3 regions of the Halomonas sp. I5-271120 genome follow, and region 1 is predicted to be linked to each of the others. Evidence: predicted binding sites of a transcription regulator. Region 1 holds the regulator's gene; each other region holds the start of a gene.
What was found. The regulator LexA, encoded in region 1, represses DNA repair genes until DNA is damaged. The targets are predictions, from matches to a motif close to TACTGTNTANNTANACAGTA.
Positions count from the first base shown of each region.

Region 2: the regulator LexA is predicted to act here: its motif matches at 6,525-6,544, upstream of recA (recombinase RecA).
Region 3: the regulator LexA is predicted to act here: its motif matches at 6,975-6,994, upstream of recN (DNA repair protein RecN).

Region 1 covers NZ_CP130701.1:3,121,285-3,131,276, forward strand. Annotated here, with positions in the region: gene moaE (molybdopterin synthase catalytic subunit MoaE) at 1-344, shown strand, start outside; gene moaA (GTP 3',8-cyclase MoaA) at 332-1,321, shown strand; gene Q2K57_RS14045 (H-NS family nucleoid-associated regulatory protein) at 1,489-1,779, shown strand; gene Q2K57_RS14050 (ribonuclease J) at 1,968-3,575, opposite strand; gene purU (formyltetrahydrofolate deformylase) at 3,843-4,697, shown strand; gene Q2K57_RS14060 (TMEM165/GDT1 family protein) at 5,063-5,647, shown strand; gene dinB (DNA polymerase IV) at 5,730-6,902, opposite strand; gene lexA (transcriptional repressor LexA) at 6,939-7,610, opposite strand; gene Q2K57_RS14075 (TetR/AcrR family transcriptional regulator) at 7,890-8,558, shown strand; gene Q2K57_RS14080 (L,D-transpeptidase) at 8,562-9,080, shown strand; gene nagZ (beta-N-acetylhexosaminidase) at 9,148-9,992, shown strand, end outside.
Region 2 covers NZ_CP130701.1:1,247,724-1,257,715, forward strand. Annotated here, with positions in the region: tRNA gene Q2K57_RS05495 (tRNA-Ser) at 34-126, opposite strand; gene csrA (carbon storage regulator CsrA) at 390-590, opposite strand; gene Q2K57_RS05505 (aspartate kinase) at 790-2,043, opposite strand; gene alaS (alanine--tRNA ligase) at 2,146-4,755, opposite strand; gene Q2K57_RS05515 (regulatory protein RecX) at 4,891-5,388, opposite strand; gene recA (recombinase RecA) at 5,392-6,453, opposite strand; gene Q2K57_RS05525 (CinA family protein) at 6,603-7,109, opposite strand; gene mutS (DNA mismatch repair protein MutS) at 7,308-9,917, shown strand.
Region 3 covers NZ_CP130701.1:1,470,174-1,480,165, forward strand. Annotated here, with positions in the region: gene dapB (4-hydroxy-tetrahydrodipicolinate reductase) at 1-251, opposite strand, end outside; gene Q2K57_RS06495 (esterase-like activity of phytase family protein) at 506-1,522, shown strand; gene Q2K57_RS06500 (DMT family transporter) at 1,494-2,414, opposite strand; gene Q2K57_RS06505 (DUF2218 domain-containing protein) at 2,428-2,709, opposite strand; gene dnaJ (molecular chaperone DnaJ) at 2,868-4,007, opposite strand; gene dnaK (molecular chaperone DnaK) at 4,100-6,025, opposite strand; gene grpE (nucleotide exchange factor GrpE) at 6,228-6,818, opposite strand; gene recN (DNA repair protein RecN) at 7,043-8,716, shown strand; gene fur (ferric iron uptake transcriptional regulator) at 8,911-9,363, opposite strand; gene Q2K57_RS06535 (outer membrane protein assembly factor BamE) at 9,436-9,873, shown strand; gene Q2K57_RS06540 (RnfH family protein) at 9,923-9,992, opposite strand, start outside.

The DNA.
Region 1 (9,992 bases):
AACGCCCCGAAGTGACGGCCCTGACCCTCGAGCATTATGCCGGCATGACCGAAAAGGCCCTGGAAGCCATTGTTGAAGACGCCTGTGGTCGCTGGCCCCTGCAAGGGGTGCGTCTTATCCACCGCGTGGGGTGTCTGGCACCTGGCGATCCTATCGTGCTGGTGGTGGTCGCCAGTGCGCACCGTCGGGCGGCCTTCGAGGCCTGTGACTTCATCATGGATTATCTCAAAACGCGCGCTCCCTTCTGGAAGAAGGAGCACACTGCGAGCGGCAACTATTGGGTCGCAGAACGCTCGAGCGATCATCAAGATGCCGCGCGTTGGGAGGAAGCATGGAACAATTGATCGATGACTTCGGTCGCCGCGTCAGCTATGTGCGGATTTCGGTCACCGACCGCTGTGATTTTCGCTGTGTCTATTGCATGAGCGAAGAAATGACCTTCCTGCCACGTGCCCAGGTACTGACCCTGGAAGAGCTGGAAATGGTCGCACGCGCCTTCGTCGAGCTGGGTGTCGAGAAGATTCGTCTGACCGGCGGCGAGCCTCTGGTCAGGCGTGGTATTGGCCAGTTGGTCGGTGATATCGGGGCGCTGCCCGGGCTCAAGGATTTCGCCATGACCACCAATGGCGCCAGCCTCGACAAGCATGCTCAGGTGCTGCGCGAAGGGGGGCTAGAGCGGCTCAATATCAGCCTCGATTCCCTTGATCCGCAGCGCTTTCGTCAGCTCACCAGAACCGGCGAGCTGGAAAAGGTGATAGCCGGCATTCACGCCGCCAAGGCCGCGGGATTTTCGCGCATCAAGCTCAACGCCGTCATCCTCAAGGGCCGTAACGACGATGAGGTGCTGGACCTGGTGGAGTTTGCCCGCGAAGAGGGGCTCGATATCAGTTTCATCGAGGAAATGCCGCTGGGCGATGTGTCCGATCATTCCCGGGCAGAGACGTTCTGCTCGAGCGATGAAGTGCAGGCGCTCATCGAGTCGCGTTATCCGCTCATGGCTTCGGCTGAGTCGACCGCAGGGCCTTCACGGTATTTCCGCATGGCCGACAGCGAGACCCGCATAGGCTTTATCTCGCCGCACAGTCACAATTTCTGCTCCTCCTGCAACCGCGTCAGGGTCACGGTGGAAGGGCGTCTGCTGCTGTGTCTGGGTAACGAACACTCCGTCGATCTTCGCGAAGTGCTGCGTCGATATCCCGGTGATATGGAGGCACTCAAGACCCGGATCATCGAGGCGATGCCGCTCAAGCCCGAACGGCATCACTTCACCACCGACGGTGACGTTCAGGTGGTTCGCTTCATGAACATGACCGGTGGCTAAGCCTTTTCCAGCGACATGTTGAGAGCGTTATATAAAAAAACCGACCCCAGTGGGTCGGTTTTTTTGCGGGCAAATATGTGTCTATTTCTTGCCAAGTAACGGCTTGTGCATATACTTTTCTTTTCTGTAGTTAACGGTTTTTTAGCACTCGACACGTGGAGAAGCCAATGTCATCGGAAACCCTCGAGCGTATTGCCCGCAACAAGAATGTCGCGCGCGCAGCCGCGCGGCAGCTGAGCATGGAACAGCTTCACAAGCTGGCTGAAGTCATTGGCGAAGTCATCGAACACAAGCAGGAAGAAGAGCGTGAGCGTCAGCAGGAAGAGCGAATGAAGGAGCAAAAGCTCGCGGAGATTCGTGAAGCCATCAATGATGCCGGGCTTTCCGTGGATGATCTGGTGCCAGAGCAGCCCAAGCGTCGTCGTGGCCGTCCGCCGAAGGATGCCAAACAGTCCTGATCATCGGCTGTCGTGTGATGCTCCACGGAAAGGCTGATGTAAGTCCGTAAGTGAGTCGCGAAGAACCTCATGGCGCAGATGGCCAAGGCCGAGCGGCAGGCGAGGCAGGCAAGGTAAGACAAGGTTGGCTAGTTCAACCAGCCTTTGCCTATCCTCGTCTCTTAAGGTTCATGACGTGTTGGCCCTGCTCAGGATCTGCTGGCGGATGTCTCTTCGCCGGGAGGCTCAGCGGCCAGCAGTTGCAGATGCACCGCCGGAAGATGGCGCAGGCGTTCGCCCAGATAATGCATCAGGCTAGGATGCAGCTGCCGTCGAAGTTCGGCGAGATTATCCGCCGATAATTCGCCCAGTCGATCGTCCAGCCAGTCGGCGAAGGCGTCCTCATCGAGCGGCGTCGATGTGGAAACGTCGAGCAACAGGCGACCGATCCGCGTCCAGCCTTCATCCAGCGGGGTGACCGGCAGGGCCAGGAAGAGACTGCCATGACGTTCACGGCGACCGGCCTTGGGATCATCAAGATCCGGTACCGGGGTTACCGCTTCCTGGCTGATGATGCAGGGCGGCTGAGGGTGGCGCGATTCCCGGGTCAGGCCGTCACCGTCCAGGCGGATCAGATCGCCGTTGACTGGCACCAGCGGTGCTACAATACCGCGGGCTTCGGCCAGTTCCCGGTGCGCCTGCTGGTGGCGATGTTCGCCATGCACCGGCAGCAGGTGGCGCGGCTTCACCCATTCGTAGAAGGTGTTCAGCTCGTCTTGAGCCGGGTGGCCAGAAGCATGCAGCTCAGGGTACTCGCGTTCATCGAAGAGAGTGACGCCGAGCTGGCGAAGGCCGTGCTGCAAGCGCTCGATCAGTCGCTCGTTACCCGGAATCGCCTTGGCGGAAAAGATCACACTGTCTCCCGGCGCGAGCTCGAAATCCCCATGGCGACCGCGTGCAAGACGCGAGAGTGCCGCGCGTGGCTCGCCCTGGCTGCCGGTGGCGATCACCAGGACCTCCTCGGGAGGCAGGTAGCCAAGATCTCGCACCGGCACCAGGGGAGGGAAGTCGTCGAGATAGCCAAGCCCACGGGCAACACCCACCATGCGCTCCATGGAGCGGCCCATCAGGCTGACCCGACGGCCACAGCGCTGGGCGGCGAGGCCGATGGCCAGTACCCGGTCCAGGTTGCTGGCGAAACAGGACACGATCACCCGACCGCTGCAGGCAGCAATGGTGCGCTCCAGTGCCTCGGCCACGTCGCGCTCGCTGCGTGAGTGGCCGGGCAGGGGAGCATTGGTGGAATCGCCGACCACCAGGTCGACCGGTGCCAACGCCCGATAGAGGCTCTCGTCGACCGGCTTGCCGATCATCGGCGCCGGGTCTAACTTCCAGTCACCGGTATGCAATACGCGCTGTTCGGGCGTGGTGATCAGCAGCGAACAGCTCTCGGGAATGGAGTGCGTCAGCGGCAGGAAACGCAGCCCGAAGGGGCCGGTCTCCATGGCCTCGCCCGGATCAATGATATGGATGGCGTCGGTGGCCAGGCCGCGCTCGGCGAACTTGGCCCGCAGCAGGCCGGCCGCCAGCGGCGTGGCATGAATCGGGCAGCCCCACTGGGGCCATAGCCAGGCGGCGGCGCCGATATGGTCCTCATGACCATGGGTGATGATCAGGGCTTTTGGGGTAATACCGAGGGTGCCAAGCGTCGTCAGGTTGGGCACCTGTAGCGGACTATCGGGCAGATCCTGGCGGATCATCATGCCGCAGTCCACGGCGATCCAGTGTCCGTCATAGCCGTAGACATTGAGGTTCATGCCGATCTCACCACACCCGCCCAGAGGCAGGAAGTGCAGCGGAGGACGACGGCGAGGACGAATCTGGACACGAGGTCGGAACATGACGAACACGATGTAGCAAAGAGTCGCCTCATCATACGCATCTGGTAAGGCTAGCGACAACGCGAGGCGCCGCGTACAGAGTGTTTCGAGGCGGGTGAATTCGTTACACTTGAGGGTCTGGTGCCTTGCCAGCAGTCATCTTTGTGGTTTTTTTTCTTCTGGTTATCAACTGACGGTCAACCCATGTCTCATTACTATCGCTTGGTGGTCTCCTGCCCTGATCGTGTCGGCATTGTGGCGCGTGTTTCGAACTTCATCGCCGGCCAGGGCGGCTCGATCACCGAAGCCAACCAGCACTCCGACCTGACCAGCGGCCGCTTCTTCATGCGCTATGAGGTGGTGGCGGAGTCGCTGCCGCTCGACGCGGAAGGCTTTCGCGAGGCGTTTGCACCGATCGCCGACGACTTCGAGATGCAATGGAAGCTGACCGATACCCGCCGTCCCCAGCGGGTGGCCATGCTGGTGTCCAAGGAATCCCACTGCCTGGTCGATCTTCTCTATCGCTTTACCGCAGGCGAGCTGGACTGCGAGATCCCCTGCGTGATTTCCAACCACGACGATTTACGCTCGCTGGTCGAATGGCATGGCATTCCGTTCCATCACGTGCCCGTCGACCCCAGCGACAAGGCCCCGGCCTTCGCCGAGGTCGAACGCCTGGTCGAAGAGGCCCAGGCGGACACCGTAGTGCTGGCCCGCTACATGCAGATTCTGCCGCCGGCCCTGTGCGAGCGCTATGCCGGCCGGGTGATCAATATCCACCACAGCTTCCTGCCTTCCTTCGCCGGTGCGCGGCCCTATCACCAGGCCTATGAGCGTGGGGTCAAGCTGATCGGCGCGACCTGCCACTACGTGACCGAGGAACTGGACGCCGGCCCGATCATCGAGCAGGACATCCAGCGCGTCAGCCACTGTCATACCGCCAATGACCTGGTGCGCTTCGGCCGCGACGTGGAAAAAGCCGTGCTGGCCCGTGGTCTTCGCTGGCACCTGCAGGACCGCGTGCTGATCCACGGCAACAAGACCGTAGTCTTCGCCTGATCGCCGCCAGCGATAACTTGGCAAGCCTGGTATAAGTCGCTATCATCTCAACCGTTTTGGGGGAGTAGTTACTTTCCAACCGCCTTCCTGCGGCGTGTCCAGCGGCTTTCCTATAGGCCGTGTAAAAGCAGCCTGCGTAAGCTTAAAAGCCTGCGTAAGCGCTGCGACACCCGCGTAAGAAGCGACCGAGAATGGTCGATGTCAACAAATTTGGTCGCTACGACCATGGCATCGACGACCCGGGGCCTGGTATCCGATACCTGATAGCCCAAAGGTCAAACGAGACTCAGAACATGATGTGCTTCCGGGGCCGGCGGCACATCGTGTTCTGTATCGTCTAGTGGCCGGCCCGGGGGAATCATTCATTGGACGCACTCATCACTTCCGGCCTGGCCATCGGACTGGCTGAAATTGGCGACAAGACCCAACTGCTCACCTTGTTGCTGGTGGCGCGCTTTGCTCGCCCCTGGCCGATCTTCTGGGCCATCGTTGCCGCTACCCTGATCAATCACGGCGTATCTGCCTGGTTCGGCGCTACGCTGGTTGGTTTGATCGACCCTCGCCTGATGACGGCCCTGGTGGGCCTGGCATTCATCGGCATGGGCCTTTGGCTGCTCAAACCTGACGATGACGACGGCCTGGAGGCCGGCCCGCCTGGGCATGGCGTGTTCCTCACCAGTTTCGTGCTGTTCTTTCTCGCCGAGATCGGCGACAAGACCCAGATCGCCACCGTATTGCTGGCCGCCCGCTTCGAGGACGTGCTGCTGGTGACGCTGGGAACCACCCTTGGCATGCTCGCCGCCAATGTGCCGGTGCTGTGGCTTGGTGCACGGTTCTGCGAACGCCTGCCGATGCGGGCCATCCACTTGCTGGCGTGCTCGGTATTCATCCTGCTCGGGCTGTGGGTGGTGTTGGTCGAGGCCAAGGCCTGGCAATGGCTGCTGGGCTAGCCGCTATCGAAGGACCAGACCTTGTTTGATCTAAGGCGCTACTGGATAGCCGGACATTGACCTGAAAGCTGCGCCGGGGCCGTTATTGCTGTTCCGGCCTGTCGTCAGAAACGTCTTCGACGGCGTCTTCAGAATCATCCTCAAAGACGTCAGTAGATGCGAGGTCGGCTACCGTCTCTGACGCATCGTCAGGTTCGCCGTCGAACAGCGAGAGCTGGCGGCGAGCGTCGGCTGATACCAGGCGCACCCCTACGCCCAGCAGGCGCACCGGCTGTGCCGCCCGCGACCAGGCCTGATCGAGCAGGCGGTGGAAGAGCTCGGCACTGGGGATGGCGCCCTGGCACTCGAGGCTGGTGAGGGTGAAGTCGCTGAAGCGCACCTTCAGGAACAGCTTGTCCAGCGGCGGCTGGCCGTGGCGTTCGATGCGTCCGGCCAGCCGCTCGATCAGCGGGAGAAGGGCGTCTCGGCAGGCCGCCAGGTCCGGCAGGTCGTGGTGAAAAGTCGTCTCAACGCTGATCGACTTGCGCTCGCGGTGGGTGCGTACTTCGCGCTCGTCTATGCCTCGTGCGAGCTCGAAGAGCCGTTTGCCGAACTTGCCGAAGCGCTCAAGCAGGGTCTCGATTGGCCAGGTGCGCAGGTCTTCGCAGGTGGCGATGCCCATTGCCTCAAGCTTGGCGGCGGTAGCGGGACCGACTCCGTGCAGGCAATTCACCGGCAGAGCGGTGATAAAGGCATCGACGTCATCGGGGGTGATGACGGTCAGACCGTCCGGCTTTTCCCAGTCGCTGGCGATCTTGGCCAGGAACTTTGAGGGGGCCACGCCCACCGAGATGGTGATGCCGGTGCGCTTCAGGGCCTCGGCCTTCAGCCATTGCGCCATCCAGGTGGCGCTACCCTGAAAATGGTCGACGTCGCTGACGTCGAGGAAAGCCTCATCGAGGGAGAGGGGTTCTACCAGGGGGGTTAGTTCGTGGAAGATCGCCTGGATCTGGCGGGAGACCTCCCGGTAGCGCTCGTAGTCGCCGCGCACCAGCACGAGATCAGGGCACAGGCGCAGGGCGCGAGCGGTGGGCATGGCCGAGCGAACACCAAAGGCGCGAGCGGGATAATTGCAGGTGGCAATCACCCCGCGCTGGTCGACCCCGCCCCCGACGGCGATCGGCACGTCTCGCAGGGCAGGGTTGTCGCGCATCTCGACCGCGGCAAAGAAACAGTCGCAGTCGGCATGCAGGATTTTTCTTGGCGTGCCGGCCATGTCGGGCGTTCCGTCAGTGGCGTGAAAGCGTGGGTATCAGTGCAGGGCCTGACCGTTGCCGCCGCGAATCACGCCCACACCGACGCCCTCGATTTCCAGTGCCTGATGGCGCAGGTCGATCTCGATGGGCGCGAATTCCTCGTTCTCGGCCATCAGCCAAACGGTATGCCCCTGGCGCTTGAAGCGCTTCACCGTGACCTCTTCATCGATGCGTGCCACCACGATCTGACCATCGCGAATGCGCTCGGTGCGATGCACGGCCAGCAGGTCGCCCTCGAGAATGCCGATATCCTTCATCGACAGCCCGCGCACCCGCAGCAGATAGTCGGCACGCGGCGTGAAGTAATCGGCCGGCAGCGGGCAGTAGCGATCGATATGAGCGGTCGCGAGGATCGGGCTGCCCGCTGCCACCTCACCGATGATCGGCAGCCCCTGAGCGCTTGCCTCGGACGCATTGGCGGCCTTGGGCTCGTTTTCCCCTGCCTCGGCTTCCATCGCCGGCAGGCGAATGCCCCGCGAGGTGCCGGGCACCATGCGAATGGCGCCTTTCTTGTCCAGGGCGCGCAGGTGTTCCTCGGCGGCGTTGGGGGAGCGGAAGCCCAGGGCGCGGGCAATTTCGGCACGGGTCGGGGGGTAGCCCAACTCGCTCATGGTCTTGACGATAAAGTCATAGACGTTCTGCTGGCGCGGTGTCAGGGGGCGTGTCATGCGGCCTCCGCCGGTGGTCACTGAGGGTGTTTGTTCAAGTATACAGTATGTGATTGCATCCAGTAATACGGCAAGCCTCTTTCGCCCGTACCCTTCACCACTGTGCTTCGTCATTACCCTTCACCACAGCCTTTTCGCCAGGGCCATTCAGGCCGCTGTGATGCACGTTGACGGGCCTAAGGTGGATTTTCCGCACCGTTGTGACATTCTGATGCACGACATAGAATCAGGTTATGTTTTAAACATTCGTTTATTGGTGACAGGTGGAGAGGCATGAGCATGGCCCAGACCGATACTGTGACGCGGATTCTCGATACCGCAGAGGTGCTGTTCGCCGAGCGCGGCTTTGCCGAGACCTCCCTACGGACCATTACCAGCAAGGCCAAGGTCAACCTGGCAGCGGTGAACTACCATTTCGGTTCCAAGAAGTCGCTGATCCAGGCCGTCTTCGCCCGCTATCTTGATCCTTTCACCGAGCGCTTTCACACCGCGCTCGATGCGCTGGAGCAGGACTACCAGGGGCAAATCATTCCCCTCGAAGTCCTGCTCGAGACCATGGCGCGCTCGGTGCTTGACGTGCCAGCCGAACGTAACAGCCTGAAGGTCTTCATGAAGCTGCTGGGCCTTGCCTACAGTCAGGCCCAGGGCCATCTGCGCCGCTACATTCAGGAGCACTACGGCAGCGTCTTCACCCGTTTCACCGACCTGGTACGCAAGGCCACACCGGAACTGCCGGATGCCGAGCGCTTCTGGCGCCTGCACTTCGTGCTTGGCACGGTGATCTTCACGCTTTCTGGCCTCGATGCGCTGCGTGACATCGCCGAGAAGGATTTCGACGAGCATGTCAGCGTGCGCGATCTGGTGCGTCGTCTGCGGCCGGTGGTAGTGGCCGCCCTCCAGGCTCCCTTGCCAGAAGGTGCCCCCGAATCCATCAAGGCCGCGGGGTAGGAGATGCACACGCCACGACTCGACGCCTTGCCGCCGGCGGATGGCATCTGGCTCGACATCGATGTCACGACGCAGCGCCTTGTCGTCTGGCAGGGCTCTGCCCGTCACGCCGAGTATGCGATATCAAGTGGCTTGGCCGGTCACGGTCAGCACGAGGGCAGCGGCCAGACACCGCTCGGCTGGCACTATGTTCGCGCCGCCATCGGCGAGGGGCAGCCACTCGGCTGCGTCTTCCGGGGCCGCCGGCCCACCGGCGAAGTCTATTCAGCGGCGCTTGCCGCCGAGCATCCCAAGCGTGACTGGATCCTCACCCGCATCCTCTGGCTGTGTGGCCTCGAGCCTGGCTACAACCGCGGTGGTGACGTCGACTCCCAGCGTCGCTACATTTATCTGCACGGCACACCGCCCACCGAACCCATGGGGGTGGCTGCTTCCCACGGCTGCATTCGACTGCGCGATGAGGCCCTGCTCGAGGTCTTCGCCGCAGCCCCGCCCGGAACGCCGGTCTGGCTGCATGACTGAGCGGTGCCTGTCGTCCGGCGAGACATTGTTCTAGAATCCCCCTCCTTCAACGCCAAGGAAGACCAAGATGACGCAACCGCTGGGTTCAGTGATGTTGGATCTCGAGGGTCCCCAGCTGACGCCGGAAGAAGCCGATATGCTCATGCGCCCCGACGTGGGCGGGGTGATTCTGTTCGGCCGCAACATCGAGGATGCCACCCAGGTTCAGGCCCTGTGCAGCGCGATTCGCGCGGTACGGCCAGACCTGTTGCTGGCCATCGACCAGGAAGGCGGGCGAGTGCAGCGGCTTCGTCGCGGCGTCACCCGGCTGCCGGCCATGGCACGGCTGGCCGAAGGCTTCGAGAGTAACTCCCAGGCAGCACTGCAGCATTGCCAGGATGCCGGCTGGCTGCTGGGCATGGAGATGGCCGCCTGCGGGCTGGACATCACCTTCGCCCCGGTGCTCGACGTCGACGGCGGCGAGTCCACCGTGATCGGCGATCGCAGCTTCTCGAGCGACCCACAGCAGGTCAGCCGCCTGGGCGGCGCCTTCATTGCAGGGCTTAACGAGGCCGGCATGGCCGCCGTGGGCAAGCATTTCCCCGGCCACGGCAGTGTGGCCGCCGACTCGCACCTCGAACTGCCCGTTGATCCGCGCCCGCTTAACGACCTGCGTGAGCATGACCTGGTGCCCTTTGCCGATCAGGCCGCGCGGCTCGGCGGCGTGATGCCTGCGCACGTGGTCTATTCCGCCTTCGACGCCCGCCCGGCCTGCTTCTCGCGCAGCTGGCTGGGTTTCCTGCGTGAGGAGATCGGCTTCAAGGGCGCGATCTTCTCCGACGACCTGTCGATGGCCGGAGCCCACGTCGCCGGTGGCCCCGGCGAGCGCGCCCTGGCGGCGCTGGATGCCGGCTGCGACATGGTGCTTGTGTG
Region 2 (9,992 bases), 1.9 Mb from region 1:
TGTGCTGATGTTACTGCGACGCATCACAGTTAATGGCGGAGAGAGAGGGATTCGAACCCTCGATGAGGCTATAAACCCCATACTCCCTTAGCAGGGGAGCGCCTTCAGCCACTCGGCCACCTCTCCCTCATCAACACGGCGCGTATGTTACCGTTTCTGAAGGTGTTTGTCCAACCCTTCGGGCAACTTTTTTGCGCTTACCATGACCAGATCACGTCTGAGACTCAGGACGAACGCTGAACCACGGTTTACCGGGCCTTGAGTGTTTTACAACCACCACTCCTGCAACCCAGCGGCGATAGCCTACCACACTTTATCGGCCACCGCTTCCCATGCAGGCACCTTCTTCACACCCGACTCTGACAGCGGTTCGGGTGCCGCCGGGGGATTTACAACAACGATTCCTGCTCGCCGTCTTCCTCGGTCTTCTCGCGCTGGATGCGCTGATAGATTTCTTCACGGTGTACTGCGACATCTTTGGGAGCATTCACGCCAATGCGTACCTGATTCCCTTTCACGCCCAGCACAGTCACGGTGACTTCATCACCAATCATCAAGGTTTCGCCAACACGGCGGGTCAGGATGAGCATGACCGATCTCCTTCTCAGACTTCTTGCAACGGGATATGCACGCTTATGTCCAAGCGAGGCAAGATTATGCGCGACACACGGCTTCAAGCCAAACGCCCTTCCATTGCGACGCCGCTCACCACCCTATGAGTGTGGCCACCACCAAAGGCGGTGGCCATCACTATAGCGTAGTGAAAGTGGTCGGCGTCACCAGCGGCGATCACTCTTGCTCGATGTCATCCTTGTCCAGGCCGAAGGCTTTGTGCAGGGCACGTACCCCAAGCTCCATGTGTTTCTCGTCGATGACCACGGAGATCTTGATTTCGGAGGTGGAGACCATGCGGATGTTGATGTTCTCGTCGGCCAGCACGCGGAACATCTTGGCGGCAACGCCTGCATGGGAGCGCATGCCGACACCGACCAGCGAGACCTTGGCGATATTATCGTCGCCGCGCAGCTCACCGCCGCCCAGGTCCGGAATCACCTGATCCTTGAGGATCTTCATGGTCTGCTTGTAATCGCCCTTGCCGACCGTGAAGGTGAAGTCGGTGTAGTCGCCGGCCGGCGCAACATTCTGCACGATCATGTCGATTTCGATGTTGGCATCGGCGATCGGCCCGAGGATCCGCGAGGCCACGCCCGGCACGTCCGGGGTGTTGAGCAGGGTGAGCTTGGCTTCGTTGGCGGTAAAAGCGATACCGGAAATCAGCGGTTCTTCCATGGAATCCTCTTCGTCATCTGAGTCTGCAATGATCAGGGTGCCGTTACCGCCGTCCTCGAAGCTCGAGAGCACGCGCAGCGGCACGTTGTACTTGCCGGCAAATTCGACGGCACGAATCTGCAGGACCTTAGAACCGAGACTTGCAAGCTCGAGCATCTCCTCGACGGTGATGGTCTCGAGCCGGCGCGCCTTGGAGCAGACCCGCGGGTCGGTGGTATAGACGCCATCGACATCGGTGTAGATCTGGCACTCATCGGCCTTTAGCGCCGCGGCCAGCGCCACGCCGGTGGTATCGGAACCGCCACGACCGAGGGTCGTGATGTTGCCTTCCTCATCGACGCCCTGGAATCCGGCCACCACGACCACCTGGCCATCATCCAGATCGGACTGGATCTCGTCGGTCTCGATACGCTGAATGCGCGCCTTGGTGTAGGCACTGTCGGTCTGGATGCCGACCTGGGCACCGGTGTAGGAGGTCGCCGGCACACCCAGCTTCTGCAGGGCCATGGCCAGCAGCGAGATGGTCACCTGCTCGCCGGTGGAGACCAGCATGTCCAGCTCGCGCGGGGTCGGCTCGTCGTTGATCTGACTGGCCAGATCGACCAGACGGTTGGTCTCGCCGCTCATCGCCGAAACCACCACCACGATCTGATGACCGTTGTCGCGGAAACGTTTTACCTTCTCGGCCACAGCCTTGATGCGCTCGACCGAGCCCACCGAGGTGCCACCGAATTTCTGTACGTATAGCGCCATATGCGATTGCCTTGAAGTGAAAGGGTGAAAGGAAAGCGCCGTTTGTCGGACGCGCAAATAATAAGGGGGTCCGGGCAACACTGCCCGCGACCCCCTGTGAGCTTAGCCCAGCTGAGCCTCGACCCAGGCCGGCACACTGGCCAGGGCCTCGGGGAGGGCTGAGGGATTACTGCCCCCGGCCTGCGCCATGTCGGCGCGGCCGCCGCCCTTGCCGCCCACCTGGGCGGCGACGTGTTTGACCAGATCGCCGGCCTTGAGACGCCCGGTCAGGTCGTTGGTCACACCGGCGATCAGACTGACCTTGCCACTGTCGGCATCGGCCACCCCGAGAACCACCACGCCGGAACCCAGCTTCTGCTTGAGCTGGTCCATCACGGTTCGCAGCTCCTTGCCGGACACGCCCTCGAGCTGCTTGGCGAGCAGGCGAACACCGGCGATGTCCTGCGCTTCGCTCAGCATGTCGTTTCCGGCACTCGATGCGAGCTTGGCCTTGAGGCGTTCAAGCTCTTTCTCGAGGCCGCGATTGCGTTCGAGCAGCGACTCGACGCGGCTTTCGACCTGCTCGGGCTTGGCCTTGAGGCGCTCACCGACCCGCGCCAGCTGGGCCTCCTGGCCCTGGAAGTAGGCCAGAGCCGCCTCGCCGGTGATGGCTTCGATGCGGCGCACGCCGGAGGCGATGCCGGTCTCGGTGACGATATGGAAGCAGCCGATATCACCGCTGCGCGCCACATGGGTGCCGCCGCACAGCTCCACCGAGAAGTCGTCGGCACCGATGGTCAATACCCGCACATCGTCAGCGTACTTGGCCTCGAACAGCGCCGCGGCGCCCTTGGCCTTGGCCTCATCGAGGGTCATGTTCTGGATCTGCGTCGGCGCATTGGCCAGCACCTGGGCGTTGACGATGGCCTCGACTTCGGCGAGCTCCTCAGGCGTCACGGCCTCGAGGTGGCTGAAATCGAAGCGCAGCCGCTCGGCGCTGACCAGTGAGCCCTTCTGCTGGACATGCTCGCCGAGCACCATCCGCAGCGCCTTGTGCAGCAGGTGAGTCGCCGAGTGGTTGCGCACCGTGGCGGCACGCAAGCTGGCATCGACCGTCGGCGTTACCGTGGCGCCAATCTTGAGGCTGCCCTCGATCATCAGTCCCTGGTGCAGGTGGTGACCGGCCTGCTTCTGGGTATCGGTGACCTGGAAGCGGCCGCCGTCGACCACGAGGTAGCCGGTATCGCCCACCTGGCCGCCGGACTCGGCGTAGAAAGGCGTGCGGTCGAGCACCACCACACCCTTCTGGCCTTCTTCCAGTGCCGCCAGTTCGTTGCCCTCTGTATCGACCAGCGCCGTGATCTTGGCCTCGTCCTCGAGGCGATCATAGCCGGTGAAGGCGGTCTCGCCCTCGAGCTCCAGGGTAACGCCGTAGTCGGCGCCGAACTGGCTGGCCGCCCGAGCCCGCTCGCGCTGCGCTTCAAGCGCCGCCTTGAAACCGGCCTCGTCGAGAGAAACGCCGCGCTCGCGGCAGACGTCGGCAGTCAGGTCATAGGGGAAACCGTAGGTGTCGTAGAGCTTGAACACCGTCTCGCCGGGCAGCACGTCGCCATTGAGGGCGTCCAGCGCCTCGGTCAGCAGCCCCATGCCGTGATCAAGGGTGCGTGCGAACTGCGCTTCTTCCTTGGCCAGCACGGTCTCGATCTGAGCGCGTGCCTGGCGCAGTTCCGGATAGGCATCGCCCATCTCGGCGTCCAGCGCCGCTACCAGCGTATGGAAGAAGCTGCCCTTGGCGCCAAGCTTGTGGCCGTGGCGCACCGCGCGACGAATGATCCGGCGCAGCACGTAGCCGCGACCTTCATTGGACGGCAGAACGCCGTCGACGATCAGGAAGGCGCAGGAGCGGATATGGTCGGCGATCACCCGCAGCGACGGTGCGCTGGTATCAGTGTGACCGGTCGCCTCGGCAGCAGCCGTCAGCAGGTTCTGGAACAAGTCGATCTCGTAGTTCGAGTGCACGCCCTGCATCACGGCGGCCACCCGCTCGAGGCCCATGCCGGTATCGATGGACGGCTTGGGCAGCGGGTTCATGTTGCCCTGAGCGTCGCGATCGAACTGCATGAAGACCAGGTTCCAGATCTCGATGTAGCGATCGCCGTCTTCTTCCGGGCTGCCGGGAGGGCCACCCCAGACCTCGGGGCCATGATCGAAGAAGATTTCCGAGGACGGCCCACAGGGACCGGTATCACCCATCTGCCAGAAGTTGTCCTCGTCGAGCTTGGAGAAACGCTCGGGGTCGATGCCGATCTCGTCTTTCCAGATGCGCTCGGCTTCATCGTCGCTTATGTGGACGGTGACCCACAGCTTGTCCTTGGGCAGCCCTAGGCGCTCGGTCAGGAAGGTCCAGGCGAACTGGATGGCTTCGCGCTTGAAGTAGTCGCCGAAGCTGAAATTGCCGAGCATCTCGAAGAAGGTGTGGTGCCGAGCGGTGTAGCCGACGTTATCCAGGTCGTTGTGCTTGCCACCGGCGCGCACGCAGCGCTGGGCCGAGGTGGCGCGCACGTAGGGACGCGGGTCGCGCCCCAGGAAAACATCCTTGAAGGGCACCATGCCGGCGTTGGTGAACAGCAGGGTGGGGTCGTTGTCCGGCACCAGCGAGCTGGACGGCACGTTGGAATGTCCCTGCTCTTCGAAGAAGGTCAGAAAGGCCTGTCTGATCTCTGCGCTTTTCATATCTAGTCCGTGGCGATAAGCGTGTTGACGCTGCGGGCGAGCGGCCGCCGAGGCGGACCGACACGGCACGCCGGTGTCGTCGCAAACCTTGGAGTATAACGAGTCGGCGGGAAACTTTCAGGGGGGAAGCGCGGGCTAGTCGACCTCGGGGGCGTCCCAGGCATGGGCCAGGGCATATTTGAGCTGGTCGAAGTCAAAGCCACGGCCGGCAAGAAAACGCTCGCGCTTGGCGCGTTCCTTGGGCGCGTCACCGGGACCACTGAAGCGCCGAGCGAGGGTCTCGGCGGCCAGCTGATACCAGTCGACTTCAGCATCTTCGAGGGCCTCATTGGCCATCTCGCGCCCCACGCCGCGCTGATCCAGTTCGGCGCGCACCTTGCGCGGCCCCTGGCCGCGCAAGGTGCGCGAGCGCACGAAGTGCTCGGCAAAACGCTCATCCGACTGCAGGCCCTGCTCGGCCAGGGCATCGAGGCAGGCCGCCACGTCCTCGTGAGCATGCCCCTTGGCTGACAGGCGGCTCTCGAGCTCGTGGCGGGAATACTCTCGCCGCGCCAGCAGTCGAATGGCGTCGTCACGGGGTGACGACTGATCGCCGCCCCCGCCGCGTGTCGCATTGCCGGACTCGAACGCCATGGATCAGGCCTTGTCGTCGAGCTCGTCGCTGGCCACGGCTTCGCTTTCGGCCTTGTCGTCCTTCGGCTCGGCCTGAGTGAGCAACTGGGCGCGGATCTGGCTCTCGATCTCTTCCATGATGGTCGGGTTATCCTCGAGATACTGGGCGGCATTGGCCTTGCCCTGACCGATCTTGCTGCCCTTGTAGCTGTACCAGGCGCCGGCCTTGTCGACCAGGTTGCACTGCACGCCCAGGTCGACCACTTCGCCGGCGTGGTAGATGCCCTTGCCGTAGAGGATCTGGAACTCGGCCTGGCGGAACGGCGGCGCCACCTTGTTCTTGACCACCTTGACGCGGGTCTCGTTGCCGGTCACCTCATCGCCCTGCTTGACCGAGCCGGTGCGGCGAATATCCAGGCGCACGCTTGAGTAGAACTTCAGGGCGTTGCCGCCGGTGGTGGTCTCGGGGCTACCGAACATCACACCGATCTTCATGCGGATCTGGTTGATGAACACCACCATGCAGTTGGCGTTCTTGATGTTGCCGGTGATCTTGCGCAGCGCCTGCGACATCAGACGCGCCTGCAGGCCCACGTGGGAATCGCCCATCTCGCCTTCGATCTCGGCCCGCGGCGTCAGCGCCGCCACCGAGTCGACGATGATCACGTCGACACCGCCGGAGCGCACCAGCATGTCGCAGATTTCCAGCGCCTGCTCACCGTTATCCGGCTGCGAGACCAGCAGGTCATCGAGGTTGACGCCGAGCTTCTCGGCGTAGCTCGGGTCTAGCGCGTGCTCGGCGTCGACGAAGGCACAGGTCTTGCCCTGCTTCTGAGCCTGGGCGATCACCGACAGGGTCAGGGTGGTCTTGCCCGAGGATTCCGGCCCGTAGATCTCGACGACCCGGCCCAGCGGCAGCCCGCCGATGCCCAACGCGATATCCAGGCCCAGTGAGCCGGTGGAAACCGAAGGCATCACCACGCGCGGCGCGTCGCCCAGGCGCATCACGGTGCCCTTGCCGAACTGGCGATCGATCTGGGTGAGCGCCGCGTTCAGTGCCTTGGAGCGATTGTCGTCCTGTGCCATGGATGGCCTCCTGGAGTCATCAAAGGGAAAACGATGAGTTCTGAATACTGGGTCTAAATACGGATAGCAAACACTGTATGACTGCACAGTATTATGGAGAAAAAAACCGGCCGCGCCTACCGCTCAAACAACTTTTCCTGAGTGGCCTGCTAGCCCTCGAGCCGAACGATCAGCCCAACCAGCGCCGCCCGCAGCGCCTGCTCGCGCACCGCGTGGCGATCACCCTCAAAGTGCCGACATACGGCCTCCTGGGCAATACTGTCGCCCCAGGCCAGCCACACCGTCCCCACTGGCTTGGCCTCGCTGCCGCCACCGGGGCCGGCCACGCCGCTGATGGCGACGGCAAGGCTCGCGCCGCTATCGCGACAGGCCCCAGCTACCATGGCATTGACCACCTCGCGACTGACCGCACCATGCGTTTCAAGGGTCGCCTCCGGCACGCCCAGCTGGCGCGTCTTGGCCGCGTTCGAATAGGTCACGTAGCCGGTCTCGAAGTAGCCGGAGCTGCCGGCGATCTCGGTGATGGCATGGGCGACACCGCCACCGGTACAGGACTCGGCGGCGGTTACCGACGCGCCTCGGGCCCGGCAGGCCTCGCCCAGCCGAGTGGCGAGCGTGAGCGTGTCAAAGGCCTCGAGGGCCTCAGTGTTCCCCATCATCTTGCCTCCCTGACGGCTGGCGGAGCAATGCTCTCGGAATGGCGGGTCAGCGCCTGACGAGGCGCGCCTGAGCGGGTAGAATATCGCCTTTTGCCGGTCCCTGACGAGTCACCCGTCCAGGCGACGCCATGTCCTCGCTGTCACGTCCAGCCGCGCCCTGCAGCGCCACGCACGCCAGAGCAATCAAGGAAGCCCATGACCCAGGCCAGCGCCCAGCACACCCCGATGATGAGCCAGTTCCTGAAGATCAAGCGCGAGCACCCCGAGGTGCTGCTGTTTTATCGCATGGGGGACTTCTATGAGCTGTTCTTCGACGACGCCAAGCGCGCCGCCGCCCTGCTCGACATCACCTTGACCCAGCGCGGCCAGTCGGCGGGCAAGCCGATTCCCATGGCGGGCGTGCCCTACCACAGCGCCGAGGGCTACCTGGCACGACTGGTCAAGGCCGGCGAGTCAGTGGCGATCTGCGAACAGATCGGCGACCCAGCCACCAGCAAGGGCCCGGTGGAGCGCAAGGTGGTGCGCATCGTCACCCCTGGCACGCTCTACGATGAGGCGCTGCTCGATGCCAGCCGCGATAACCTGGTACTGGCCGCCTATTCGCGTGGCGAGACCTGGGGCATGGCCTGGCTGGAGCTGTCCAGTGGGCGCTTCAGCGTACTGGAGGTCGAGGGCGAGGCCGAGATGCTCGCCGAGGTCCAGCGCCTCGATCCCGCCGAACTGCTGATCGCCGACAGCCAGGACCTTCCGCCCTCGATTGCCGAGCGCCGCGGCCTGCGCCGCCAGAGCGACTGGCTGTTCGATCTCGAGTCCGCGACCCGCTCCCTATGCGACCAGTTCGCGGTACAGGACCTGCGCGGCTTCGGCTGCGCCCACCTCGAGGCCGCCATGACCGCCGCCGGGGTGCTAATCGACTATGCCCGTGACACCCAGCGCTCCCAACTGCCTCACGTTACCGCCATCGGCGTCGAGAACCGGGACGACGCCGTGGTCATCGACGCCGCCAGCCGGCGCAATCTGGAGATCGACACCAACCTGGGCGGCAACAGCGACAACACCCTGGCCAGCGTCCTCGACACCACCGCCACCGCCATGGGCTCGCGCCTGATGAAGCGCTGGCTGAACCGGCCGCTGCACGACCGCCCGCGTGTACTGGCCCGCCAGGCCGCCGTGGCGCTACTGCTCGACGACGAGGCCTTCGTGGCCCTGCGCGAGGATCTGAAAGCCATCGGCGACGTCGAGCGCATCCTGGCCCGCGTGGCGCTGCGCAGCGCACGCCCCCGCGACCTGGCCCGGCTGCGTGACGCACTGAACGCCCTGCCCGGCCTCGAGGCGAGCCTCGCAGGCTTCGACGAGGGCACCGCGCTCGACGAGCTCAGGCGCCATATCCGCCCTTATCCCGCGCTTGCCGAGACGCTCACCCGGGCACTGGTCGAGAACCCGCCGGTGGTGATCCGCGATGGTGGCGTGATCGCCACCGGATATGACGAGGAGCTCGACGAGCAGCGAGGCCTGGCCGAAAACGCCGGTGACTACCTGATCCAGCTGGAGACCCGCGAGCGCGAGCGCACCGGCCTGGCCGGCCTCAAGGTCGGCTACAACCGGGTGCACGGCTACTACATCGAGATCCCACGCGCCCAGGCTCGCGAGGCGCCGGCAGACTACATCCGCCGCCAGACGCTGAAGAACGCCGAGCGCTTCATCATCCCCGAGCTCAAGGAGTTCGAGGACAAGGCGCTGTCGGCCAAGTCGCGGGCGCTGGGTCGTGAGAAGCTCCTCTACGAATCGCTGCTCGACACCCTGGGGGCCGAGCTCGACGCCCTGCAGCAGACGGGCCGGGCGCTGGCCAGCCTCGATGTGCTGGCGAGCTTCGCCGAGCGAGCCCAGGCGCTCGACTTCGTGCGCCCGACCCTCACCGAGGCCCCCGGCATCAACATCCAGGGCGGGCGCCACCCGGTGGTCGAACACGTCAGCGAGGCGCCCTTCGTGCCCAATGACCTGGCCCTGGACGACAACCGGCGCATGTTGGTGATCACCGGCCCCAACATGGGCGGCAAGTCGACCTACATGCGTCAGGCGGCGCTGATCACCCTGCTGGCCCACACCGGCAGCTTCGTGCCCGCCGATGCCGCCGAGATCGGCCCGGTCGATCGCATCTTCACCCGCATCGGCTCCTCGGATGACCTGGCCGGCGGTCGTTCGACCTTCATGGTCGAGATGACCGAGACCGCCAACATCCTGCACAACGCCAGCGACAAGAGCCTGGTGCTGATGGACGAGATCGGCCGCGGCACCTCGACCTTCGACGGCCTGTCACTGGCCTGGGCCAGCGCCGAGCAGCTGACCCGCTCGCGGGCCTTCACGCTGTTCGCCACCCACTACTTCGAGATGACCGCCCTGCCCGATCAGGCACCGGGGGTCGCCAACGTGCACCTGACCGCCGCCGAGCACAAGGACGGCATCGTCTTCATGCATCGGGTGGAAGATGGCCCAGCGAGTCAGAGCTATGGCCTGCAGGTCGCCCAACTGGCCGGGGTGCCCCAGCACGTCATCGCCCGGGCGCGCGAGAAACTCGCCGTACTCGAACAGCAGGAAATCGACCAGGGCCAGCGCCAGACACCCCTGGCCGACCCGGCAGCAGACATCGGGTCGAGTGCGCCCCCCTCGGCAGCGGCGCCTCGCCAGGACGACCTGTTCGCCAGCACGCCACATCCGCTGCTCGACGAGCTGGCCGGCCTGGATGTCGACGGCCTGAGCCCACGCCAAGCCCTGGAACTGCTCTACGCCTGGCGGGAGAAGGTCTAGAGGCCTGGGCAGAGACGCCCCAGGCGTGCGCACCAGACAAGCCGACCGTCAGCTGAACAGGGCGGCACGATCAAC
Region 3 (9,992 bases), 1.7 Mb from region 1:
ACCCGAGGCGCGGTGAAGTCAATCAGCACATCGACGTCATCGAGCACAGCGGTAAGGTCGTCGCTGGCCACCACGCCGAGCTTGCCAAGGCCCGCAAGCTCGCCAAGATCGGCACCCGCGAGCGAGCTACCCGACTCGACGATGCCCGCGGCCAGGATGGCCTCCGGATCCTGCGTGACGGCGTTGATCAGGGTGCGGCCCATGCGGCCGGCGGCACCGACGATAGCAATGCGGGGAGCGTGAGAGGACATACAGTCTCCAAGCGGTTGGCGAAACTTGCGGGACAAGTCGCGGAACATCACGAGGCAAGTCGTGTAAGTGAAACGTCGTGCAAAAAGTCGCGGGAGTATAGCAACTGCCGACGCGGCGCGTCTGTCATGCGCGCGCCCCGCGACTGGCCTAAGCTCGGAGGGTCACCCCACCGGACGCCACCATGTCTCGCCCCCCGTTGCCATACTGGCCTGTCTCGGGCCTTCACTCAGCCCCTCGAGCATGCGCTCGCCCGGTGACCCGATGCCTGCTGCGCATTGCCGTCTGGCTGCTGCCCGTCATGATCGCCCTCGCCCTCGTGCCCCTGAGCTGTGCAGGCGGCGTCAGCCCGACCCAGCTGGCCCCGCCAACCGGCGTGTCACGCCAGGGCATCGAGGAGTGCGGCACCCTCAAACTGCCCTCCGAATGGCAATCTGAGGAGCAGGGTGGCGCGTCTTTGAACGGCACGTCTCTTAACGGCACGGCGCTGGGCGGCCTCTCGGCGCTGGGCTGGGACAGCGACGCCCAGCTGCTCTACCTGTTATCCGATCGTGGCCAGCTGTACCAGGCGCGCCTCGACTTCACGGCCGACAAGCTCAGCGGTTTCACCCTGCTTGCCTCCCTGCCCCTCAAGGATGCCGATGGTCAGCCGCTCGAAGACGACGCGGCGGATGCCGAATCGCTGATCATCGAAGGCGGCGCCAACGGGATTGATGGCGACGCCACCCTGCTGGTCGGCTTCGAGCGCGAACACCGCCTACAACGCTTCACTCCCGACGGCCAGCCAGTGGGGCAGCCCATGCGGCCAGCGGGCTTCGAGGGCGCCGACTTCAATGCTGGCGCCGAGGCCCTCGCCGTCGACCGTCGCGAGGGCCTGATCGTCGGCCTGGAAGGCCCGCCTGCCGACATGCCTGCGGGCACCACACGCCTGTTCGCCCCCGCAAGCGGTCGACAGTGGCGCTACCCCTTGGCGCCGGAAGCCGGTAGCGGCCTGACGGCGCTGGAAGGGAACGGCGACACCCTGCTGGCTCTGGAGCGCGCCTTCGCGCCACCGGCGCCGCTGGTGATCAGCCTGCGCCGGGTGCGCCTGACCGACAGCGGGGTGGCCGAGGTCGAGACCGTCGCTCGCCTCTCCAGCGGCGAGGGCTGGCGGCTCGATAACTTCGAAGGCCTGACACGGCTCGACAATGGCCGCTTCCTGATGGTCAGCGACGACAACTTCATCATGCTGCAGACGACGTTGCTCAGTTGCTTCTCGCTGCCCACCGACTGAGGACATCCTCACGCCACAGCCATACCATCGCCGCCAGTACCAGTACGCTACCGGGCAGCCACTCCCAGCCAAGCCGGTCGGGTGTCTGAAGAAACAGCAGTAGCATCGACACGAAGGGCACCAGGTAGCCGTAGGCGGTGACGGCAGCGGGGGTGAGCACCGCGGTCGCCCGCTGCTGCAGCCAGAAGGTCACGGCGCTGGAGAAGAGCCCCAGGTAGATCACCACCAGGGCATCCCTGAGGCGCATCGTGGATAGCGCCGCGACGGGCTCGACCACAAGGCCCAGGGCGCCGACCAAGCCCCCACCCAGCGCCAGGCTCCAGAAGGTGCGCACCGCCGCCGAGGTCGACAGCCACCCCCGGGCAAGCCCCCATTTCGAGAGCACCGGATAGAGCGCACTGGCCATGCAACCGAGCAGAAACACCGCTTCGCCGCGCCCAAAGACGACACCGAGGCTGGCACTGTCCTGACTTCCGGCCTCGACAAACGCCAGCAACAGCGCACCGGCGGCGCCCAGGGCAAGGATCAGTGGAAGCCGCCAGCCGCGGCGCTCAAGCCCTGCCGCGAGGCCAAACAGGAAGGCCAACAGCGGCACACTGACGAACAGCGTGGCCATCGACAGCGCCGTCGCATGATTCGCCGCCCAGAACATGGCCGTAAAGAATCCCGCGAGACACAGCCCCATCAGCCCATAAAGCAGCCAGGCGGCGCCGTCGGGCCAGCGATCCGGCGCTCGCCTGGCCAGCCCCCAGAGTGCCAGCGCCGCTACCGTAAAGCGCAGGGCGGTCAGCAACATCGGCGGCAGGTCGGCGCCGATCAGCCCCACCGCGGGAAACGACAGGCCTACCAGCAGCGCCCACAACAGCAGGCCGAGATGGGCCTTGAGGATCACGGAGTGCGCCTGCTCAGTTTTCCCAGACCATCTTCAGCGGCTCATCGCCGGCCATGCGCTCCAGGTGGCTCGCCACCACGCCCTCGAGCGTATCGAGACTCTCGACATCCAGCGCCTCGACGGCCACTCGCAGGTGCGTGGCATCGGCTTCCATCAGGCAGGTGCCGGCGTCGAAATGGACACGGCCATGGCCCTCTTCGTGCTCGACTTGGAACTTGTGCGCCCAGTGCTTGCACAGGCGATTGATCAGCTTGGCCCCGGACTCGGTGGGAATTTCGGTACGTGAAATGGGCATGACGGTATCCTCGAGGGTAAAAGGCGGGAGGGGTCGGTTCTTCCAACAGACTATCTACGAACCCCGGGCTTGCGCCAGGGTGAAAGCCTGATAATGAAAAGGCCCCCGCCATTCGAGATGACGAGGGCCTTTTCCATCACAGCCGGCTTCGAGAGGCCTTACGGCTTCATGTCCTCGAAGAACCTTTTCACGCCGTCGAAGAAGCTGGTCTTCTTCGGCGAGTGATGGTTGTTGCTGCCTTCCAGGCTGTCCTGGAACTGGCGCAGCAGGTCTTTCTGGTCGTCGCTGAGCTTGACCGGGGTCTCCAGCACGACCTTGCACAGCAGGTCGCCAGCGGGGCCGCCGCGCACCGGCTTGACGCCCTTGCCACGCATGCGGAACAGCTTGCCGGTCTGGGTCTCGGCGGGAATCTTCAGCTTGACCCGGCCGTTCAGGGTCGGCACTTCGAGCTCACCGCCAAGGGCGGCATCGACGAAGTTGATCGGCACTTCGCACAGCAGATCACGACCGTCGCGGCGGAAGATCTTGTGCGGCTTGATCGCCACCTGTACGTAGAGATCGCCGGGCGGACCACCGTTGATGCCGGCCTCGCCCTCGGCGTTGAGGCGAATGCGATCGCCGGTATCGACGCCTGCGGGAATCTTCACCGACAGGGTGCGGGTCTCGCGCACGCGACCTTCGCCATGACACTCGTGGCAGGGCACCTTGATCTGCTGGCCGCTGCCATGACAGGTCGGACAGGTCTGCTGCACGGCGAAGAAGCCCTGCTGCATGCGCACCTGGCCGTGACCGGCACAGGTCGGGCAGGTTTCCTTGGTGGAACCGGGCTCGGCACCGCCACCGTCACAGCGACCGCATTCGACATGGCGCGGCACGCGGATATCCACCGAGGTACCGGCCACCGCATCCTCGAGGTCGAGCTCAAGGTTGTAGCGCAGGTCGGAACCACGCTGCGGGGCGTTCGGGTGGCGTCGACCACCGCCGCCGCCGAAGATGTCGCCGAACACGTCGCCGAAGATGTCGCTGAAGCCGCCGGCACCGGCGCCGCCGCCGAAGCCACCGCCGGCCTGGCCATCGACACCGGCATGGCCGAACTGGTCGTAGGCCGCGCGCTTATCGGCGTCGCTCAGAACCTCGTAGGCCTCGGAGACCTCCTGGAACTTCTGCTGCGCGCCTTCGTCATCCGGATTACGGTCCGGGTGAAACTTCTGGGCGAGGCGTCGGTAGGCCTTCTTGACCTCTTTCTGGTCGGCCCCGCGCTCGACGCCCAGAACTTCATAGTAATCACGTTTGGACATGGGTCTGTCCGCCTCCGTAGCGACAGTGCGGAAACACCAACGCGGGAGTCAGGCTCCCGCGCTGGCGTCATCCGTCATTCAGATGTCGTGGTTTACTGCTTTTTCTGGTCGTCGTTGACTTCTTCGTACTCGGCGTCGACCACGTCATCTTCCTGCTTGGCACCCGCCTCGGCGCCGGCCTCGGCCTGCTCGCCTTCGGCCTGTTCGGCGTACATCTTCTGCGCCAGCGCACCGGAGGCTTCGGTCAGGGCATCCAGTTTGGCCTGGATGGCTTCCTGATCGTCGCCCTTGGAGGCTTCTTCCAGCTCGGCGATGGCCGTTTCGATCTTCTGCTTCTCATCGTCGGTCGCCTTGTCGCCGGCTTCCTCGATGGTCTTCTTGGCGGCGTGAACCATGCCGTCGGCTTGGTTACGCAGCTGGACCAGCTCCTCGAACTTCTTGTCCTCGTCGGCGTGGGCCTCGGCGTCCTGGACCATCTGCTCGACTTCTTCCTCGGACAGGCCACTGGAGGCCTTGATCACGATCGACTGCTCTTTGCCGGTGGCCTTGTCCTTGGCGGACACGTTCAGGATGCCGTTGGCGTCGAGGTCGAAGGCGACTTCGATCTGCGGCACGCCGCGCGGTGCCGGCGGAATGTCGCTGAGGTCGAAACGACCCAGGGACTTGTTGCCGCTGGACTGCTTGCGCTCGCCCTGCTGGACGTGAATGGTCACGGCCGTCTGGTTGTCATCCGCGGTCGAGAAGGTCTGGGTCTTCTTGGTCGGGATGGTCGAGTTCTTCTCGATCAGCGGCGTCATCACGCCGCCGAGGGTCTCGATGCCCAGCGTCAGCGGGGTCACGTCGAGCAGCAGCACGTCCTTGACGTCACCGCCCAGCACGCCGCCTTGGATAGCAGCACCCACGGCCACGGCTTCGTCCGGGTTGACGTCCTTGCGGGCGTCCTTGCCGAAGAACTCGGCGACCTGCTTCTGCACCATCGGCATGCGGGTCTGACCGCCCACCAGGATCACGTCGTCGATCTCGGAAGAGGAAAGGCCGGCATCGGACAGGGCGGTCTTGCAGGGGCCCATGGAGCGCTTGACCAGATCCTCGACCAGCGACTCGAGCTTGGCACGGGTCACCTTGACGTTGAGGTGCTTGGGACCGGTGTTGTCAGCGGTGATGTAGGGCAGATTGACGTCGGTCTGCTGGGCGCTGGACAGCTCGATCTTGGCTTTCTCGGCGGCTTCCTTGAGGCGCTGCATGGCCAGGTTGTCGCCGGACAGGTCGATGCCGCTATCGGACTTGAACTGATCGACAAGGTAGTTGATCAGTTGCATGTCGAAGTCTTCGCCGCCCAGGAAGGTATCGCCGTTGGTGGCGAGCACTTCGAACTGGGTTTCGCCGTCGACGTCGGCCACTTCGATGATGGAGATATCGAAGGTGCCGCCACCCAGGTCATAGACCGCGATGGTCTTGTCGCCGCGCGCCTTGTCCATGCCGTAGGCCAGAGCAGCTGCGGTCGGCTCGTTGATGATGCGCTTGACCTCGAGGCCGGCGATGCGACCCGCGTCCTTGGTAGCCTGACGCTGAGAGTCGTTGAAGTAGGCCGGCACGGTGATCACCGCTTCGGTCACTTCTTCGCCCAGGTAGTCCTCGGCGGTTTTCTTCATCTTCTTCAGGACTTCGGCGCTGACCTGCGGCGGTGCCAGCTTCTTGTCCTTCACCTGCACCCAGGCGTCGCCATTGTCGGCTTCGGTGATGGTGTAGGGCACCATCTTGATGTCCTTCTGGACGACATCGTCCTTGAAGCGACGACCGATCAGGCGCTTGATGGCGTACAGGGTGTTCTGCGGATTGGTGACGGCCTGGCGCTTGGCCGCCTGACCTACCAGCGTCTCGCCATCATCGGTGTAGGCGATGATGGACGGCGTGGTGCGGCCACCTTCAGCGTTCTCGATGACTTTGGCGCTGTCGCCGTCGAGAACGGCGACACAGGAGTTGGTTGTCCCCAGGTCAATACCGATGATGCGTCCCATAGGAAATCCTCGAAAAGTCGTTGCTTTGATTCGTTACTCGCGACAAATGCCGCGGGGTTGTCGTCTATGTGGGGGCCGCTGAGATCATTTCAAGCCCTATTTTTGACGACCTATCCTGTTTTACTGACGTAGATGTTGCTGACGTCTTTATTTCTGCCTTGGCTAGGCGGGCGCACCCCAAGCAGGGGGCGCCTGCCCGCGATCAGCTGGCAGCTTGGCTGACCACGACCATCGCCGGGCGAACCAGGCGACCATTGAGCAGGTAGCCCTTCTGCATCACCTCGATGACCGAGTTGGGCTCGACATCGGGCGACGGCACCATGGTCAACGCCTCATGGAACTGCGGGTCGAACGGCTCGCCCTGCGGGTCAACGACCTCAACCCCAAACTTGCCCAGCACGTCCTGTTGCAGCTTGAGGGTCATCGCCACGCCCTCGCGGTGCGACTCGCTGGCGCCGTCTTCCATGGCTTCCTGGGCCTTCTCGAGGCTGTCGATGACCGGCAGCAGTTCCTTGACGAACTTTTCCAGCGCGAACTTGCGCGCCTTGTCGACATCCTGCTCGGCACGGCGACGCACGTTCTGCGCTTCGGCCGCGGCGCGCAGCTGCTGATCCTTGGCCTCTTTCAGGCTCTCTTCGAGCTCTTCGACCTTCGCGGCCAGCACGTCGGCCTCGGCGTTGTCGACGGCTTCGCTCTCGGGCTCGATGGCCTCGACGGTGTCATGAATTTCTTCCTCGAGCGTGCTGTGCTCGGCCTCGTCTTGCTGTGATGGCGTCTGAGGTTCTTTGGCCATGAAGCATCTCCTGACGTCGAAAGGCGGCCCAAGGCCGCCCTGGCAGCTGAATGGGTCAACTGTATGGGTGAACTCACGCCTATATGGGGATGGTCACGGCGAACTCAAGGCATGACGAGGCAGCGTTTGCGCTGGCAATTGAAGGGGGGCATAGACTACTGTATAAACGCACAGACCACGACGCGAGACGGCGGGACATTACCCATCACGTGCGGGAGACAGCCATGCTGGTGCAGCTTGCCATTCAGGACTTTGCCATTGTCGAGCGACTCGACCTGGAGCTTCAGGGCGGCATGACCGCCATCACCGGCGAAACCGGCGCCGGCAAATCGATTCTGCTCGGCGCCCTGGGGCTTTGCCTCGGCGAGCGCGCCGATGCCGGCAGCGTGCGCCACGGCGCCGAACGCGCCGACCTCAGCGCCCGCTTCGATATCGCTGACCTGCCGGCTGCCCGCGACTGGCTGGATGCCCGTGAATTGCCCGCCGACGACTGCCTGCTGCGCCGGGTCATCACCAAGGGTGGCCGCTCCAAGGCATGGATCAACGGCCAGCCAGCGACCATCGCCGATCTCAAGGCGCTCGGCGAGCATCTGATCGAGATTCACGGCCAGCATGCCCATCAGGCGCTTTTGAACGAGGATACGCACCTGCGCCTGCTCGACGATTTTGCCGGCCATCGCCCCGCCGTGACCCAACTGGCCGAGACGTTCCGGGCCTGGCAGTCGAGCCGCAGGCAGCTTAAGCGCCTCGCCGAGGACGGCGACGAGATCCAGGCCCGTCGCCAGCTGCTGCGCTATCAGGTCGAAGAACTCGACCAGCTGGCGCTGGCCGAGGGCGAGCTCGCCGAGCTCGAGGAAGAGCAGGAACGCCTCGCCCATGCCGAAGAACACCTGCGCGAGAGCCAGTTCGCCAGCGAGTGCTGCGAAAGTGACGAAGGCGGGGCTCTGACCCTGCTCAACCAGGCCATGAGCCACCTTTCCCCTCTGCCCGGCAGCGAAAAAGGCGCCCTGGCCGAGGCACTCGGCATGCTCGACAGCGCGCGCATTCAGATTGAAGAAGCCGCCCGGGAGCTGGCACGCTTCGCCGACGCCACCGAGCTCGACCCGGAGCGCCTGTCTCAGGTCGACCATCGCCTTGGCGAAGTGCACCGCATTGCCCGCAAGCATCATGTGATGCCCGAGGAAATGACCGCCCTGCATCAGCGGCTGCGCGAAGAGCTCGAGGGTCTGGATGGCGGCGAGCACGATATCGAAGCGCTCAGCGCCGAAGTCGAGACCCTGCGCGAGCAGTGGCGAAAACAGGCCAAGGACGTCAGCGAGGCACGCCGCAAGGCAGCCAAGCGCTTCGGCAAGGAAGTGCAGGGCCAACTGGCTTTCCTGGCCATGGGCAAGGCGCGCTTCGAGGTAGCTCTCGAGGAGCGCACCAGCCCGGCACCGGATGGCCTCGATCGCGTGCAGTTCTTGATCAGCGCCAACCCGGGGCAGCCGGCACGAGCGCTGACCAAGGTCGCCTCCGGCGGCGAGCTGTCGCGCATTAGCCTCGCCATCCAGGTGGTAGCCGCCAGCCACTCGACGATTCCCACTCTGGTGTTCGATGAGGTCGACGTCGGCATCTCCGGTGCCACCGCCGAAATCGTCGGTCAGCTACTCAAGCGGCTCGGCACCAGCGGCCAGGTAATGACAGTGACCCACCTGCCCCAGGTAGCCGCCCAGGCGCACCAGCACCTGCATATCGAGAAACAGGCCAAACGCGACAGCACCCAGACCCGCATGGCGCTGCTCGACGAAGGGGGCCGCATCAGCGAATTGGCCCGCATGCTGGGCGGCGTCAACCTGTCCGAGCGCACCCTGGCGCACGCCCGAGAAATGCTCGACGCCAGCCAGCGCCCGCACCACTAGCGCCAGCACCTCTCTCGCAAGGACAACACGTGCAATAGCTTATTGCCCTTACTCGTTGCCATACAAAGCAGCCAGACGCGACAACGCCGACCCTGAAGGGTCGGCGTTGTCGTGAAATACGTCGCGTGCAGGCTCAGGCGCAGCGAGCACTGCTCATCGCAGACTTACCAAGAACTGCCTACTAGGCCTTGTTCTTAGGATTTCTTGGAATTAGGACTTTCCTGGCGCGTGGCCCTGGAGCCCTTGGGCCTCACATAGAGCACCAGCGCATGGTCAACGAGCTCATAGCCATGCTCGTCGACGATTTCCTGCTGGCGACGCTCGATCTGTTCATCATAGAACTCGATGATTTCGCCGCTCTCAAGGCACACCATATGGTCATGGTGTTCATCGTGAGACAGCTCGAAGACCGCGTGACCGCCGTCGAAGTTGTGGCGCACCACCAAGCCCGCGGACTCGAACTGAGTCAGTACGCGATAGACGGTGGCAAGCCCTACATCTTCGCCTGCTTCCAGCAACGCCTTATAGACGTCTTCTGCGCTCAGGTGATGTTGATCGGGGGCATTCTCGAGGATCTGCAGTATCTTGACGCGCGGCAGTGTGACCTTGAGGCCCGCCTTGCGCAGTTCATGGTTCTGGTCGGCCATGGTTGCTCTTCGCAGTAACGTGTAGGGTCGGGTATGATCGACCGAATCCACGATAGTGAAGAACAGGCGCAAATGCAAAAGTTGATAAAAATGGTCACCCTTTCGCTGACCCTGACGCTAGTCACCGGGTGCAGCTATCTGGGCGTTTACAAGCGCGATCTGGTTCAGGGCAACCTGGTGACTCAGGAAGCCGTCAGCCAACTTCAGCCCGGCATGAGCCGTAGCCAGGTCAAGGAGATCATGGGCAGTCCGCTGCTCGAGGCGCCCTTCGATGACGACGAATGGGATTACCTGTTCCGCCTCGACAAGGCCTACGGCGGTGTAGATAAGCGCCGCGTGACCCTGAGCTTCGAGAACAACCGGCTGGCCGACATGAGCATGAGCGGCGATTTCGACGAGGCGCTGGACTTCACCGCTCAGCCGGGCATGGGCCCCGACAACATGCCCGAGACCGATTCGGCGCCGCTGCGCCCGGGCAACGCGCCCACGGTGGGCACGCCGATCGAATAACGCTGCGGGAAGGATGAGCGAATAGCGTTCGTTACAGGCAGGTCATGCTCTAGCGGGATTTAGCCGCCTTGGCCGCGCGTGCTGCACGCGCGGCCTTAGGGTCGATCTTCAGCGGCCGA